2 regions of the Kitasatospora sp. NPDC003701 genome follow, and region 2 is predicted to be linked to the other one. Evidence: riboswitches for the same ligand, from Rfam matches in the RefSeq annotation. Region 2 holds a riboswitch; the other holds the start of a gene.
What was found. A riboswitch is a leader RNA that binds a small molecule or an ion and turns the genes downstream of it on or off. The one in region 2 is predicted to bind glycine.

Region 1 (7,104 bases), on a different contig from region 2:
CGGTCGGGGCGGCCGGGTCCAAGCTGATGGCCAAGATCGCTTCGGAGCAGGCCAAGCCGGACGGGCTGGTGCTGATCGAGCCGGGGCAGGAGCGGACGGTGCTGGGGCCGATGCCGGTGCGGGCGCTGCCGGGCGTCGGCCCGGCCACCGAGCAGGTGCTGCGCCGGGCGGGGCTGAACACGGTGGCCGATCTCGCCGAGGCGGGGGAGCCCGAGCTGGTGCAGCTGCTGGGCAAGGCACACGGTGCGGGCGTCCACCAGATGTCGACCGGGCTGGACGACCGGCCGGTGGTGGCCGACCAGGACGCCAAGTCGGTGTCGGTGGAGGACACCTTCGAGGTGGACCTCGCGGACCGGGACCGGGTGCTGCGCGAGGTCGACGTCCTGGCCGCGCGGTGCGTGCGGCGACTGCGGGCCGCCGGGCGGTCGGGGCGCACCGTGGTGCTGAAGGTACGGCGGTTCGACTTCTCCACGCTGACCCGTTCGGAGACCTTGCGCGGGCCGACGGACGAGGAGGCGGTGATCGTCGAGACGGCCCGCCGGCTGGCCTCCCAGGTGGACATCACCGGCGGTGTGCGGCTGCTCGGTGTCGGGGTCTCGCAACTGGCGGACTACACCCAGGAGGACCTCTTCGCGCAGGCCGGCCGGGAGGAGGCGGGGGAGCCGGGGGCGGCCGAGGCCGAGGCGGAGGAGGACGACGGCCCGGAGCCCGAGGCGCCCGCGGTGCGGCACTGGATGCCCGGGCAGGACGTGCGGCACGCGGAGTTCGGGCCGGGGTGGGTGCAGGGCAGCGGCGTCGGCCGGGTGACGGTGCGGTTCGAGACGCCGTGGAGCGGGCCGGGCCGGGTGCGGACCTTCGCGGTGGAGGACCCGGCGCTGGAGCCGGCCCGTCCGCTGCCGCTGCGGGGGGACGGGGCCGGGGACGGGGACGCGGCCGGGAGCCCGGACGGCGGTCCGGCGGCGGGCTGAACGCACGAAGCGGCCCCACCCGGCAGGGGGGCCGGGTGGGGCCGCGTGCAGTGCCGGGCCTCTGGCGGTCGCGATGCCCTCGTCGACCGTTCGGGGACCGGTCCCCCGCGCCCTGTCCCTGGGCGCGGGGGCGGACGCCTCGTCAGGCGTCGGTCTTGGCCAGCTCGGGGCTGGAGCCGAGGTCCGCCGCTGCGTTGCCACCGGTGACGGTGACAGCGGGCTTGATGCTGCGGATCAGGAAGGGGACGGCACCGGCGACCGCGCAGACCGCGGCGGCGACCCAGAACGCGTGCTTGTAGGCGTCCAGGGTGGGCAGCGCGATCGGGATCGGCAGCTTCATGGTGTCGCCGGTGAGGATCGCGGCCATCACGGCGGTGCCGATCGCACCACCGACGGTGCGCAGCACGGCGTTCATGCCGTTGGCGATGCCGCTCTGCTCGACCGGGACGGCGCCGTTGATGTAGGCCGGCATCGCCGAGAAGGCGAGGCCGATGCCGAGACCGAAGATCGCCGAGGCGGTGTAGATGTCGGCCTCGTGGCTGTGGCGCACGGCCAGGTAGGCCATCGCGACGGCGCCGAGGACGCCACCGAGGACCAGCGGCAGACGCGGGCCGCGGCGGGCGATCAGCAGGGCGCCGACCGGGGCGGCGACCATCGAGCCGAGCGCCGACGGCAGCAGCATGACGCCGGCGTGCAGCACGGTCGCGGTGAACCCGTAGTGGGCGAACTTCTCCGGGGTCTGGGCGAAGTTGCTGATCACCATGAACGAGCCGTACATGCCGAAGCCGATCAGCAGGCCGGCGAGGTTGGTGAAGGCGACGGCCGGACGGGACATCATCTTCATGTCGACCAGCGGGTGCTTGACCTTGACCTCGATGACGCCCCAGATCAGGGCGACCACGGCGGCGACGGCGAACAGGCCGAGCGTCTTGGTGGAGGTCCAGCCCCAGGTGTTGCCCTGGCTGACCGCGACCAGCAGGGCGGAGAGCCAGCCGGCCAGGGTGATCGCGCCGAGCGGGTCGGCGCCGCCCTCCTTGTCGGTCACCGGGTCGCTGGGCACCCGGAAGGCGACCAGTGCGACCGCGAGCAGGCCGAAGACCAGGCCCATCCAGAAGATGGACTTGTAGCTCCAGTGCTCCAGCAGCAGGCCGGTGGCGACCAGGCCGAGGCCGCTGCCGACACCCATCGAGGCGCTGATGGCGGCGACGCCGCCGGTGACCTTCTGCTTCGGCAGCTCGTCGCGGACGATGCTGATGGCCAGCGGCAGCACACCACCGCCGGCGCCCTGGAGGACGCGGGCGACGACCAGCCAGGTGAAGGAGTGGGTGCTGACCGCGAGCGCCGAGCCCGCGACGAGACCGGCCAGCGAGATCAGCAGCATCGGCTTACGGCCGCGCAGGTCGCCGAAGCGGCCCAGCAGGGGGGTGAGCACGGCGGCGGACAGCAGGTTGGCCGTCATCAGCCAGGTGATGCTGGAGCCCGAGACGCTGAGCTCCTTGGCCAGCGAGGGCAGGATCGGAACGACCGCGGTCTGCACCACGCTGAACGACAGCATCGCCAGGATGAGGGCCGGCAGGACCCGGGCGCTGCTCTGCTTCTCGGCCGCGGTGGTGGGCTGTGGTGCCTCACTCACGGTTGCTTCCTCCCGTACATAGTGAATGAACTGAAGTAACCATGCAGGGAGATACTTCAGTGTGTCAAATATCGATCGGTGAAGCTTTGGCAAAGTCGAAGGACCCCGGACCGTGGAGGTCCGGGGTCCCTGTGTTCCGCCGTCAGGCGAGCGGCCTCAACGGGGCAGGTCGGGACGGGTCGCCGGCGCCCGCGTGCCCGTCCGCGCCCGGGTGTCCACCGAGGCCCGACGGTCCACCGAGGCCCTCTCCGGCGCGCGCGTGCTCGTCGGTACCCGAGCCGGTACCCGAGTGGGAGGCGGTCGGGGAGGCGGCCGGGGAGTGCGCGGAGGAGGGGGCCGGGGTCGAGGCGGCCGCGGTGTTGTCGTGCACCTCGACGTGCTCGCGCCGCAGCTCGTCCCGGATCACCTCCTCGGCGGTGTAGCGCTCGACCACCAGGCGGACCCGCTCGATCGGGGCGAGGTACTTGCGCACGACCGGACGCTCCTCGCGCAGCGTGACCTCCTCCACCGCCTCGGCGATGTCCTTGTCGCTGAGCGAGGCCCGCTCCGCCTCGCCGACCGGCATCCGCTCCACCCGGACCCGCTCGCGGACCACCGGCACCCGGCGCTCCACCGCCTCGCTGGTCACGTACTTGCGCAGCTTCGCGGTGCCCAGCACGTGCCACTCGGTGGTGATGTCCAGCCGCTCCTCGCGGCAGGTGATCTCCACCGGGCCGTTGGGGGCCGACGAGGCCGGGCCCGTGGTGCCGGGCGCCGCGACCTCGGGCGCCGGCGCGACGGCGGCGCCGTCGTGGCCGGCGACCAGCGGAGCCGCCGACGGGCGCTGCTCCGGTGCGGCGGGCGCCGAGGGGGCGGCGGGTGCGGGGGTGCTGAGGGTCCGCACGTTGGCCTCCGTGGCGGGTTCGGACGGCTTGCCGAGGTCGGCGGCCGGGGTGACGGCGGGGGACGGGGGTGTGCTGTCGGCCGAGTGGAAGGCCAGCGGCTTGACCGGGGCCGCGGCGGCCGGCCGGTCGGCGGGCTTCGGCGCGGCCGGCTGGCTCGCGGGCTTCGGCGCGGCGACGGCGGCGGCCGCCGCGGTGCCCGCCGCTGCCGCCGGGGCGGCGGCCGGTACGGCGCCGAAGTCCAGGTCGGCCGGCTCGGAGCCGGAGCCGTCACCGGCCGACGGCTGACCGTCCAGCCGGGTGTCCAGCCCGTAGTAGCGGTAGAGCTGGAGCTCCTGGGCGGGTGACAGGTGCTGGCCCACGCCGAAGTCCGGTGACTCCTTCACCAGCGACTTGTCGTAGGGCACCCGCAGTTCGTCGCCGGAGAACTCGCTCGTGGTCAGGGGGACGAAGGCGTCCCGGCCGAAGATGCCGGTCCGGACGGCGGCCCACTCGGGCTGTCCGGTGGCGTCGTCCAGGTACACCTCGTCGACCGTGCCGATCTTGTCTCCGTTGCGGTCGACCGCCTTGTGGCCGATGAGGTCTCGGGGGTCGATATCGGTCTGCACTCTTTCCTCCAGTGCGCTGCGCCTGCGGAACGCCCGCAGGCCGGCGGCCGGCCCGCCCGTCCCATCCGCCACTTCACACCAAAAGCCATGAAGCGGACACGCGCGACCGGGGCGGGGCCGGACGGGCCCGGAGCTGCGCCGTACGGGTCACGGACCGCTCGCTTCCGTGACCGGACGCACCCGTGATCGAAGGCCCTCCCGCTGGTACCCTGGGCGCGACCGCCGAGCCCGCTCGGGAGAGTCCCCGAGAGCGGAAACCGCTGGTCGGGGCGCCGAAGGAGCAACTCCTCCCCGGAATCTCTCAGGCATCCGTACCGTGTGGGATAGGTCACTCTGGAAAGCAGGGCAGGACTGCCGGCGAGGGAGCCGGCGGGCACCACCCTCACCGACGGTGCAAGCCGGCGGGGCGCCACAGCGCTCCGCGCGGGTGAAGCTCTCAGGTCCCGATGACAGAGGGGGAGGCCTGTCGGGTTCGTCCGCCCAGGTCTGTCCGCTGTCGTCCGCAGCGGCCTTGCCGTCCGGCGTGCGTACCCCCGCCGGTCCGTGACCAGGAGGCCTCGACCACCATGAACGCCCAGCCGAACGCGGGACGCCCCACCACACCCGCGACCCTCACCGAGCTCGAGCAGGCCAGCCCCTTCGAGAACCGCCACATCGGCCCCGACGCCGCGGCGCAGGAGAAGATGCTGGCCCAGGTCGGCTACGGCTCGCTGGACGAGCTCGCCGCCACCGCCGTACCCGAGGCGATCCGCTCCATCACCGGCCTGGACCTGCCCGCCGGCCGCAGCGAGGCCCAGGTCCTCGCCGAGCTGCGCGAGCTCGCCGGTCGCAACACCGTCCTCCAGCCGATGATCGGCCTGGGCTACTACGGCACCTTCACCCCGCCGGTGATCCTGCGCAACGTCCTGGAGAACCCGGCCTGGTACACCGCGTACACGCCGTACCAGCCGGAGATCTCGCAGGGTCGCCTGGAGGCGCTGCTCAACTTCCAGACCCTGGTCTCCGACCTGACCGGCCTGCCCACCTCCGGCTCCTCGCTGCTGGACGAGGGCACCGCGGCCGCCGAGGCGATGGCCCTGGCCCGCCGCGTCACCAAGGTCAAGGGCGGCGTCTTCCTGGTCGACGTCGAGACCCTGCCGCAGACCGTCGCGGTGATAGAGACCCGTGCCGAGCCGACCGGTGTCGAGGTCGTCGTCGCCGACCTCTCGGCCGGCATCCCGGCCGAGATCGCCGAGCGCGGTGTCTTCGGTGTGCTGCTCCAGTACCCGGGCGCCACCGGCGTGGTCCGCGACCTCACCGCGGTGATCGAGCAGGCCCACGGCCTCGGCGCGATCGTCGCCGTCGCCGCCGACCTGCTGGCGCTGACCCTGCTGAAGTCCCCGGGCTCGCTCGGCGCCGACATCGCCTGCGGCACCTCGCAGCGCTTCGGTGTGCCGATGGGCTTCGGCGGCCCGCACGCCGGCTACCTGTCGGTGCGCGCCGAGTACGCCCGCTCGCTGCCCGGCCGCCTGGTCGGCGTCTCCGTCGACGCCGACGGCAACCGCGCCTACCGGCTGGCGCTGCAGACCCGTGAGCAGCACATCCGCCGCGAGAAGGCCACCAGCAACATCTGCACCGCCCAGGTGCTGCTCGCCGTGATGGCCTCGATGTACGCCGTCTACCACGGCCCGGACGGCCTGGCCGACATCGCCCGCCGCACCCACCGCTACGCCGCCGCCCTCGCCGAGGGCCTGCGCGCCGGCGGCGTCGAGCTGCTGCACGGCGAGTTCTTCGACACCGTCACCGCGGTCGTCCCCGGCCGCGCCGCCGCGATCGCCGAGGCCGCCCGCGAGCACGGCATCAACGTCTACCAGGACGGCGAGGACCGGATCTCGGTCTCCACCGACGAGACCACCACCCGCGAGCACCTGGCGGGCGTCTGGGCCGCGTTCGGCGTCGAGGGCGTCGAGACCGCCGAGAGCGCCGAGGCGCTGCCGGCCGCGCTGCTGCGCGAGGACGAGTACCTGACCCACCCGGTCTTCCACAGCCACCGCTCCGAGACCGCCATGCTGCGCTACCTGCGCCGCCTGTCGGACCGCGACTACGCGCTGGACCGCGGCATGATCCCGCTGGGCTCCTGCACCATGAAGCTCAACGCGACCACCGAGATGGAGCCGGTGACCTGGCCGGAGTTCGGCCAGCTGCACCCGTTCGCGCCGATCGACCAGGCCCAGGGCTACCTCACCCTGATCCGCCAGCTGGAGCAGCAGCTGGTCGAGGTGACCGGCTACGACGCCGTCTCGATCCAGCCGAACGCCGGCTCCCAGGGCGAGCTGGCCGGCCTGCTGGCCGTCCGCGCCTACCACCACGCCAACGGTGACGCGCAGCGCGACGTCTGCCTGATCCCGTCCTCCGCGCACGGCACCAACGCGGCCTCCGCCGTGATGGCCGGCATGCGCGTGGTCGTGGTCAAGACCCTGGTCGACGGCGACGTGGACGTCGAGGACCTCAAGGCGAAGATCGAGCAGCACCGTGACAACCTCGCGGTCCTGATGGTCACCTACCCGTCCACCCACGGCGTGTACGAGACCCAGATCACCGACATCTGCGCCCTGGTGCACGAGGCCGGCGGCCAGGTCTACGTGGACGGTGCCAACCTGAACGCCCTGGTCGGCCTGGCCAAGCCGGGCAAGTTCGGCGCGGACGTCTCGCACCTGAACCTGCACAAGACCTTCTGCATCCCGCACGGCGGCGGCGGCCCGGGCGTCGGCCCGGTGGCGGTGCGCGCGCACCTCGCGCCGTACCTGCCGAACCACCCGCTGCAGGCGGAGGCGGGCCCGGCCACCGGCGTCGGCCCGATCTCGGCCGCGCCGTGGGGCTCGGCGGCCATCCTGCCGATCTCCTGGGCGTACGTCCGGCTGATGGGCGGCGAGGGCCTCAAGCGCGCCACCCAGGTGGCGGTGCTGAACGCCAACTACATCGCCAAGCGCCTGGCCCCGCACTTCCCGGTGCTCTACACCGGCCCCGGCGGCCTG
Region 2 (7,104 bases):
CTTGACGTAGTCCGCGCCCTTGTCCTTGTCCTTCGGGACCGGCACGGTCTGCGGGGCGGAGACCAGGTAGTCGAAGTCCGCGAAGGCGTGCTTCAGGTGGAAGACGACGGTCAGGTCGTCCGGCGTCTCGATCGACTTCAGGTCGCCGGAGGTGTCCTTGTAGGGGCCCTCGTACGGCGTCGGGTTGTCGACCAGCAGGTCCTTGAAGTACGTCGGGCCGTTGGAGAACACGTCCGGGGCGAAGTTGGAGCGCTCGACCGCGTACTTCACGTCCTTGGACGTGATCGCGCTGCCGTCCTCGTACTTGAGGCCCGCACGCAGCTTGTACGTCCAGGTCAGGCCGTCCGCGCTGGGCTGGCCCATCGACTCGGCGAGGTCCGGGACCAGCTTGTTGCCCTCGTCGCCGGGGCCCGGCGCGAAGGTGGTCAGCGGACGCCCGTACAGGCGCGAGAAGTTGTAGATGTACGCGTAGTACGTGTTGCCCGGGTCCAGCGAGTCCGGCGTGCCCTTCATCTCGTAGGTGACCGTCCCGCCCTTCTTGTCCGAGGCGTTGACGATGCCCTTGGTGGCCGCGTCGGCGCCGCCGCCGGGCGCGGCGGAGGACGAGCTGCTGTCCCCGCTCTTGGAACCGGACGAACACCCGGTGACGACCAGGACCGCGGCAGCGGCCGCTGCGGTCAGCGCGACGGTACGGGACCTACGCATGGTGAGATCAACCCCTTGAGGAAGTGGTGGCGGATCGGAGGGTCCTGACGGATTGTCAGTTGCTCTTGGGATCGAGGGCGTCACGCAGCCCGTCGCCGAGCAGGTTGAAGGCGAGCACCGTGAGGAAGATCGCCATACCGGGGACCACCATGTACTGGGGGTCCACCTGGTAGTACTTGATCGCGTCGTTGAGCATCCCGCCCCAGGACGCCTGCGGGGCCTGGATGCCGACGCCGAGGAAGCTGAGGCCCGCCTCGAAGAGGATGTTGGTCGGGATCAGCAGGGTCGAGTAGACCAGGATCGGACCGACCAGGTTGGGCAGCAGCTCCTTGAACAGGATGAACGGCCCCCGGGCGCCCAGGCTGCGGGCGGCGTAGACGAACTCGCGCTCGCGCAGCGAGAGGGTCTGGCCGCGCACGATCCGGCCCATGTAGGGCCAGTTGAAGAAGCCGATCACGAAGATCAGCACGCCGATGTGCAGCGGGAGACCGTGCAGGCCGAACGCGCCGCCCTGGAGCGAGGCGGAGATCGCGATGGCGAAGAGCAGCAGCGGGAAGGCCAGGAAGACGTCCATCACCCGGCTGATCAGGGCGTCCACCCAGCCGCCGTAGTAACCGGCCATCACGCCGAGCACGGTGCCGAGGGTGTTGGAGAGCAGGGTCGCCCCGAAGGCGACGAGCAGCGAGACCCAGGAGCCCTCGATGACGCGGGAGAGCAGGTCACGGCCCTGCAGCGGGTCCACGCCGAGCGGGTGGTCGACGCTCATGCCGCCCCAGTCCCCGAACGGCAGACCGCCGAGGTTGGCGTCCAGGAGGTCCTGGTTGAGCGCGTCGGGATCCAGGCCGAACGCCGACTCGATCGGCTTGGCCAGCACGGCGAGCAGGATGAGCAGGATCACCACGACGCCGCCGGCGACGGCGGCCTTGTCCCGCTTGAAGCGGGTCCAGGCGATCTGGCCGAGCGAGCGGCCCTCGATCTTCTTGGCCGGGCTCGCGGTGGCGGCTGCCTCCGGCGTGTTCCCGGCGGTCTTGATGGGTGCGGTCATGGTCAGTTCGGTCCCCTCGCCGACGGTGGCCGGCCCACGGGTGCCGGTCGCCGGTTCGGCGGTACGGCTGGTGCGGACGTGCGGAGGTACAGGTGCGGGTGTTCAGCGGTGCGACGTGCTCGGGTACTGCGGCCGCGCGGAATGGGGCGTCGCGAGGCTCAAGCGGTCCGCCTGCGCGTTCACCTTTGTGGGGCGCCGAGTACGCGCGGCGTTGCGCAGAACTCTCTGCCATCCGAACTGGCTTGCGCCAGCCCTGACAACCGACAGATGCCCAACTGTGATCTGTTGGCATGCAGCCCCTGATCCTCGGAATTACCCTCTTCACATAGCTGTTACATGCATGTCAAGAGGCTGTGCGGAACTCGCGGAAATCCGGCCGGAAAACGCCAGGACCGACTTGACTGGTCGTCAAGTCGGTCCTGGTCGAGGGATTTGCGGTGCATGCACCCGAACTACCCGCCGGCGCGCCGGGAACACCCGAAACGCCGGACGTCGTATCCGGCGTCCGAAGTGCCCGTGGTTGTGACACGAACAACCGAACTGCCCCCGCTTGCGGCGAAGGCGCCCGAAGCGCCCCCGGTTGCGACGGACGCCCGGACTGCCCGGCTACCCCGGCGGCGTCAGCGCCCGGGGTAGCCGGGCCACGGCTGCTGCGGCGGCTGCTGCTGCCCCGGCCACGCCGGGCCGGGCGGCTGGGTCCCGTAGCCGTACGCCGGCCCCGCCTGGGAGGCGTACGGCGGCGGCGGCACCGGCGGGTACGGCGCCGCCTGCGAACGGCCGTGGCCGCCCGCCTCGCGGTCGTAGAACGGCCGCGCGTTGGCCCGCATCCAGAGCGCCACCGGGTCGTACTCGTCCCCCATGGCCACCGTGGAGACCGCCAGCCCCTCCGGGGCGACCGCGATCGCGCGCTGCATCAGCGCCCGGACGGCCTCCACCGTGGGCGGCGAACTCTCGTACAGCTCAAGACCGATCGCCAGGTACGGCTCGCCCACGGAGGGCTGCACCCAGGCCCGGCGCAGCGCCTTGACCGCCCGCACCTCGACCGCCTGCCGCTCCAGCAGCGCGAAGAACTGCTGGGCCGGCAGCTGCGGTTCGCTCAGCTTCAGCGGCCCGGCCGGCAGCCGGTCCAGACCGGCCGCGATCCGCCGCAGGTCCGCCCAGGGCACCCCGACACCGCCGCCGGGGGCGTGCGGATTCAGCCAGAGGCCCCAGCGGGTGCGATAGAGCGAGGCGGCGATCTCGCGCCCCGAGATCACCTCGTGCGCCCTCGCCCAGCCGGACGCCGCCAGCTGCTCGGGCGAGGTGACGGCCGGCGCGTAGCCGTGGCCGCTGATCTCCATGTTCCCGTACTGGGCGTCCGCACTGCCCGGCGTACCGTGCCAGAGCAGCATCCAGACCTGCCCCGCGGCCAGGGCGTGCAGCAGCGCCTCGTACGCCTCCCAGCGTTCCGGCGCGACCTCGCGCAGGGCGTGCTCCAGCGCTCTCGGATCCGCGCCGGGGCGCCCGGCGGGTGCCTGGCCCCAGGGCCCCGGTGCACCGCCCGCTACCGCTCCCGCACTCATGCGCCCACCTCGCTGCGCCTCTTCTTCTCTCACCTGCCGCCGGCCCGGCGGTCATCTGCAGGCACCCTATGGGGCGCCACCGACCACCGCCACGTCGACGTGCCTGCCTCGGACCTCCGACCCGGTACCGGGCGAGGAGGAACGCGTCACATCCGTGTGTAGAACGGCTGGACCCGGTTGAGCAACCACTCGACCACGGGATCCTCCGCGAGGTCGAGCAGCACGAGGTGGACGCCGCCGGGCAGCGGCGCGGTTCCCAGCGCGCGGCCCAGTGCCTCGTTCACCGCGGCCGGTTCGGCCGGACCCGCCGGGTCGAGCTGGACGCCGACGAACATCACCGTCGGCTCGCCCTCGACGCTGGCCAGCGCCCGCCTGGCGGTCAGTACGCCGGGCAGGGCCGACAGTTCGTACCGGCACGCGGCCAGGAAGGCCTCCGGGTCCTCGCCCGGTACCGGCTCGCGCAGCGCCACCCGGCCGCCGCTCGGCGCCTCCGGGGCGTCCCAGCGGTCCTCGCGCGGGCCGCGCCGCAGCTCGGCGACGCCCTGCGGCGGCACCGGGATGCCCACCGGCGCGTCCGGGTTCACCGCGATGCCCACGCCCAGCGGCAGCCCGCGGGCGAACTCCCAGACCGGCGCGATCGCGAACGCCGTGCCGGGCACCTGCTGCAGGAACACCTCCTGCGAGGAGAAGACCGGGACGTAGGGGTCGCCGGCCAGCTCGATGACCGGCAGGTCCAGCGCCTGGCCCTGCGGGTCGGCCCCGGCCGGCAGCGGGACCCACACCTGGCTGCGGGCCAGCACCTCGAACACCCGCGGGGTCGCGCCCGGATCGCCGAGCGCGGCGGTGAGCACCTGCTCCAGCTCGTTCGCCGGCCACCCGCCGCCCGGGGGCACCGCCTCCGGGCCGATCCACCCCTGCTGCTGCTCCACCGGGTACCCCATGTGCCGCTGTACCGTCCTCTGCTCGCCGACGCCGAGCAGCCTAGCGGGCCCGCCGCCGGGGCCGCGGGGCGCGCCGGTGCCGGCGGCCGGGGCGGGCCCGGCACGGCCGCGGGGACAGCGGCGGGCCGGCGGGGGGACGGCGGCGGGAACGGGCCCGGGAGACCCGCCGGACCGGGCCCGGGAGGCCGGTCGGAGGCCGGGCCCGGGGCCCCTCTCCCGTCTTCCGCCGGGACGTGCCATGATGTCCGCGTCTCCGCGTATTCCCGCCGAGGCCCCTAACTCCATACCGGCCGCTCGAACCCGCGCGGGAGAGTCCGGAGTGCCCCGAGAGGCGGCACAGCCGGCGCCGAAGGAGCAAGTCCTCCCCGGAATCTCTCAGGCCCCCCTACCGCACGGGTTAGGCACATCTGGAAAGCGGCGCACGGCCCTGTCGTGCGCCCACCCACGGTGCAAGCCGCCATGCTGTCCTGTTAGCTGTAAAGCGCTGCGGGCCCGCGTGCGGTGAAGCTCTCAGGTTCGACGACAGATGGGGAGACCCAGCCGCCGCATGCCCGCGCGCAGGCTCGGTCCCCGAGCGGGACCGGTCCGGCGTGCGCACACCTGAGTGCCCAGACCGAGGAGTTCCAGGCCATGTCGTCCCTCCGCCTCACCGCGCTCGACGCGCTGCACCGCGCCCTCGGCGCGACCATGACCGACTTCGCCGGCTGGGACATGCCGCTGCGCTACGGCAGCGAGCGCGAGGAGCACCTCGCCGTCCGCACCAAGGCCGGTCTCTTCGACCTCTCCCACATGGGCGAGATCACCGTGACCGGCCCGCAGGCCGGCGAGATGCTGGACCACGCGCTGGTCGGCTTCGTCTCCGCGCTCGGCGAGCTGCGCGCCCGCTACACCATGATCTGCGCCGAGGACGGCGGCATCCTGGACGACCTGATCGTCTACCGCCTGCGCGAGGACGCCTTCCTGGTCGTCGCCAACGCCTCCAACGCCCAGCTGGTGCTGGACGAGCTGATCGCCCGCGCCAAGGGCTACGACGCCGTCGTCACCGACGACCGCGACACCTACTCGCTGATCGCCGTGCAGGGCCCGGAGTCGACCGCGATCCTGGCCGACACCACCGAGGCCGACCTGCCCGGCCTGAAGTACTACGCGATCCTCCCGGCCCAGGTGGCCGGCCGCGACGTGCTGCTCGCCCGCACCGGTTACACCGGCGAGGACGGCTTCGAGATCTTCTGCAACCCGGGCGACGCCGCGCACATCTGGACCGCGCTGACCGAGGCCGGCACCGGCCGCGGGCTCGTCCCCTGCGGCCTCTCCTGCCGCGACACGCTGCGCCTGGAGGCCGGCATGCCGCTCTACGGGCACGAGCTCTCCACCGACCTGACCCCGTTCGACGCCGGTCTGGGCCGGGTGGTCCGCTTCGACAAGACCACCAACGACGGCGCGTTCGTCGGCCGCAAGGCCCTGGAGCAGGCCGCCGCCGCGGCCGAGGCCAACCCGCCGCGGGTGCTGGTCGGCCTGGTCTCCGAGGGCAAGCGCGTCCCGCGCGCCGAGTACACCGTGGTGACCACCGACGGCGAGCCGATCGGCCGGATCACCTCCGGCGCGCCCTCCCCCACCCTGGGCAAGCCGATCGCGATCGCCTACGTGGACGCGGCGCACGCCGCCCCGGGCACCACCGTCGCGGTGGACGTGCGCGGCAAGCACGAGCCGGTGCAGGTCGTGGCGCTGCCGTTCTACAAGCGCGCCCGCTGAGGCCCCGCTCTTCCCGAAGATCCACGTCGAAGCCGTCCCCGCGGCGGCCCGCTTCGTCGTACCCGCTTCCCATCCTGGAGAATGACGCCATGAGCAACCCCCAGCACCTGCAGTACACCAAGGAGCACGAGTGGCTGACCGCCGCCGAGGACGGTGTCTCCACGGTCGGCATCACCGCCCACGCGGCCGACGCCCTCGGTGACATCGTCTACGTGCAGCTGCCCGAGGTCGGCGACACCGTGACCGCGGGTGAGACCTGTGGCGAGCTCGAGTCCACCAAGTCGGTCAGCGACCTCTACTCGCCGGTCACCGGCGAGATCGTCGAGGTCAACCAGGCCGTCCTGGACGACAACGCCCTGGTCAACAGCGCCCCCTTCGAGGGCGGCTGGCTGTTCAAGGTGCGCGTCGAGTCCACCGACGAGCTGCTCAGCGCCGACGAGTACAACGCCCTCACCAACCCGGCCTGATCCAGCCCGTTCGGGGCGGCCGCAGCGCGGCGGCCGCCCCGGCCTCCTCCGCCGTCCCTCTCCTCCCCGGGAAGACCACACCATGACGGTTCTCAACCAGTCCCTGCACTCGCTCGACCCGGAGATCGCCGCCGCGGTCGACGCCGAGCTGCACCGCCAGCAGACCACCCTGGAAATGATCGCCTCCGAGAACTTCGCCCCGGTGGCGGTCATGGAGGCCCAGGGCTCGGTGCTGACCAACAAGTACGCCGAGGGCTACCCCGGCCGCCGCTACTACGGCGGCTGCGAGCACGTCGACGTGGTCGAGCAGATCGCGATCGACCGGATCAAGGCCCTGTTCGGCGCCGAGCACGCCAACGTCCAGCCGCACTCCGGCGCGCAGGCCAACGCCGCCGCGATGTTCGCGCTGATCCAGCCGGGCGACACCATCCTGGGCCTGTCGCTGGCCCACGGTGGTCACCTGACCCACGGCATGAAGATCAACTTCTCCGGCAAGCTCTACAACGTGGCCGCGTACCACGTCGACGACAAGACCGGTCAGGTCGACATGGCCGAGGTCGAGCGCCTCGCCAAGGAGCACCAGCCGAAGCTGATCATCGCCGGCTGGTCCGCCTACCCGCGCCAGCTGGACT

Region 1: linked by a shared signal. The riboswitch ahead of gcvP (aminomethyl-transferring glycine dehydrogenase) and the one ahead of gcvT (glycine cleavage system aminomethyltransferase GcvT) in region 2 are both predicted to bind glycine.

The regions. Positions count from the first base shown of each region.
Region 1 is NZ_JBSFNM010000027.1:93,461-100,564, reverse strand. Features, by position in the region: gene ACWDRR_RS24595 (DNA polymerase IV) at 1-968, shown strand, start outside; gene ACWDRR_RS24590 (MFS transporter) at 1,111-2,601, opposite strand; gene ACWDRR_RS24585 (YsnF/AvaK domain-containing protein) at 2,744-3,727, opposite strand; partial or broken gene ACWDRR_RS24580 (PRC-barrel domain-containing protein) at 3,716-4,090, opposite strand; glycine riboswitch at 4,314-4,417, shown strand; gene gcvP (aminomethyl-transferring glycine dehydrogenase) at 4,657-7,104, shown strand, end outside.
Region 2 is NZ_JBSFNM010000011.1:49,535-56,638, forward strand. Features, by position in the region: gene ACWDRR_RS13265 (ABC transporter substrate-binding protein) at 1-705, opposite strand, end outside; gene ACWDRR_RS13270 (ABC transporter permease) at 761-1,750, opposite strand; gene ACWDRR_RS13275 (enhanced serine sensitivity protein SseB C-terminal domain-containing protein) at 2,371-3,312, opposite strand; gene ACWDRR_RS13280 (enhanced serine sensitivity protein SseB) at 3,459-4,253, opposite strand; glycine riboswitch at 4,549-4,654, shown strand; gene gcvT (glycine cleavage system aminomethyltransferase GcvT) at 4,884-6,005, shown strand; gene gcvH (glycine cleavage system protein GcvH) at 6,095-6,472, shown strand; gene glyA (serine hydroxymethyltransferase) at 6,555-7,104, shown strand, end outside.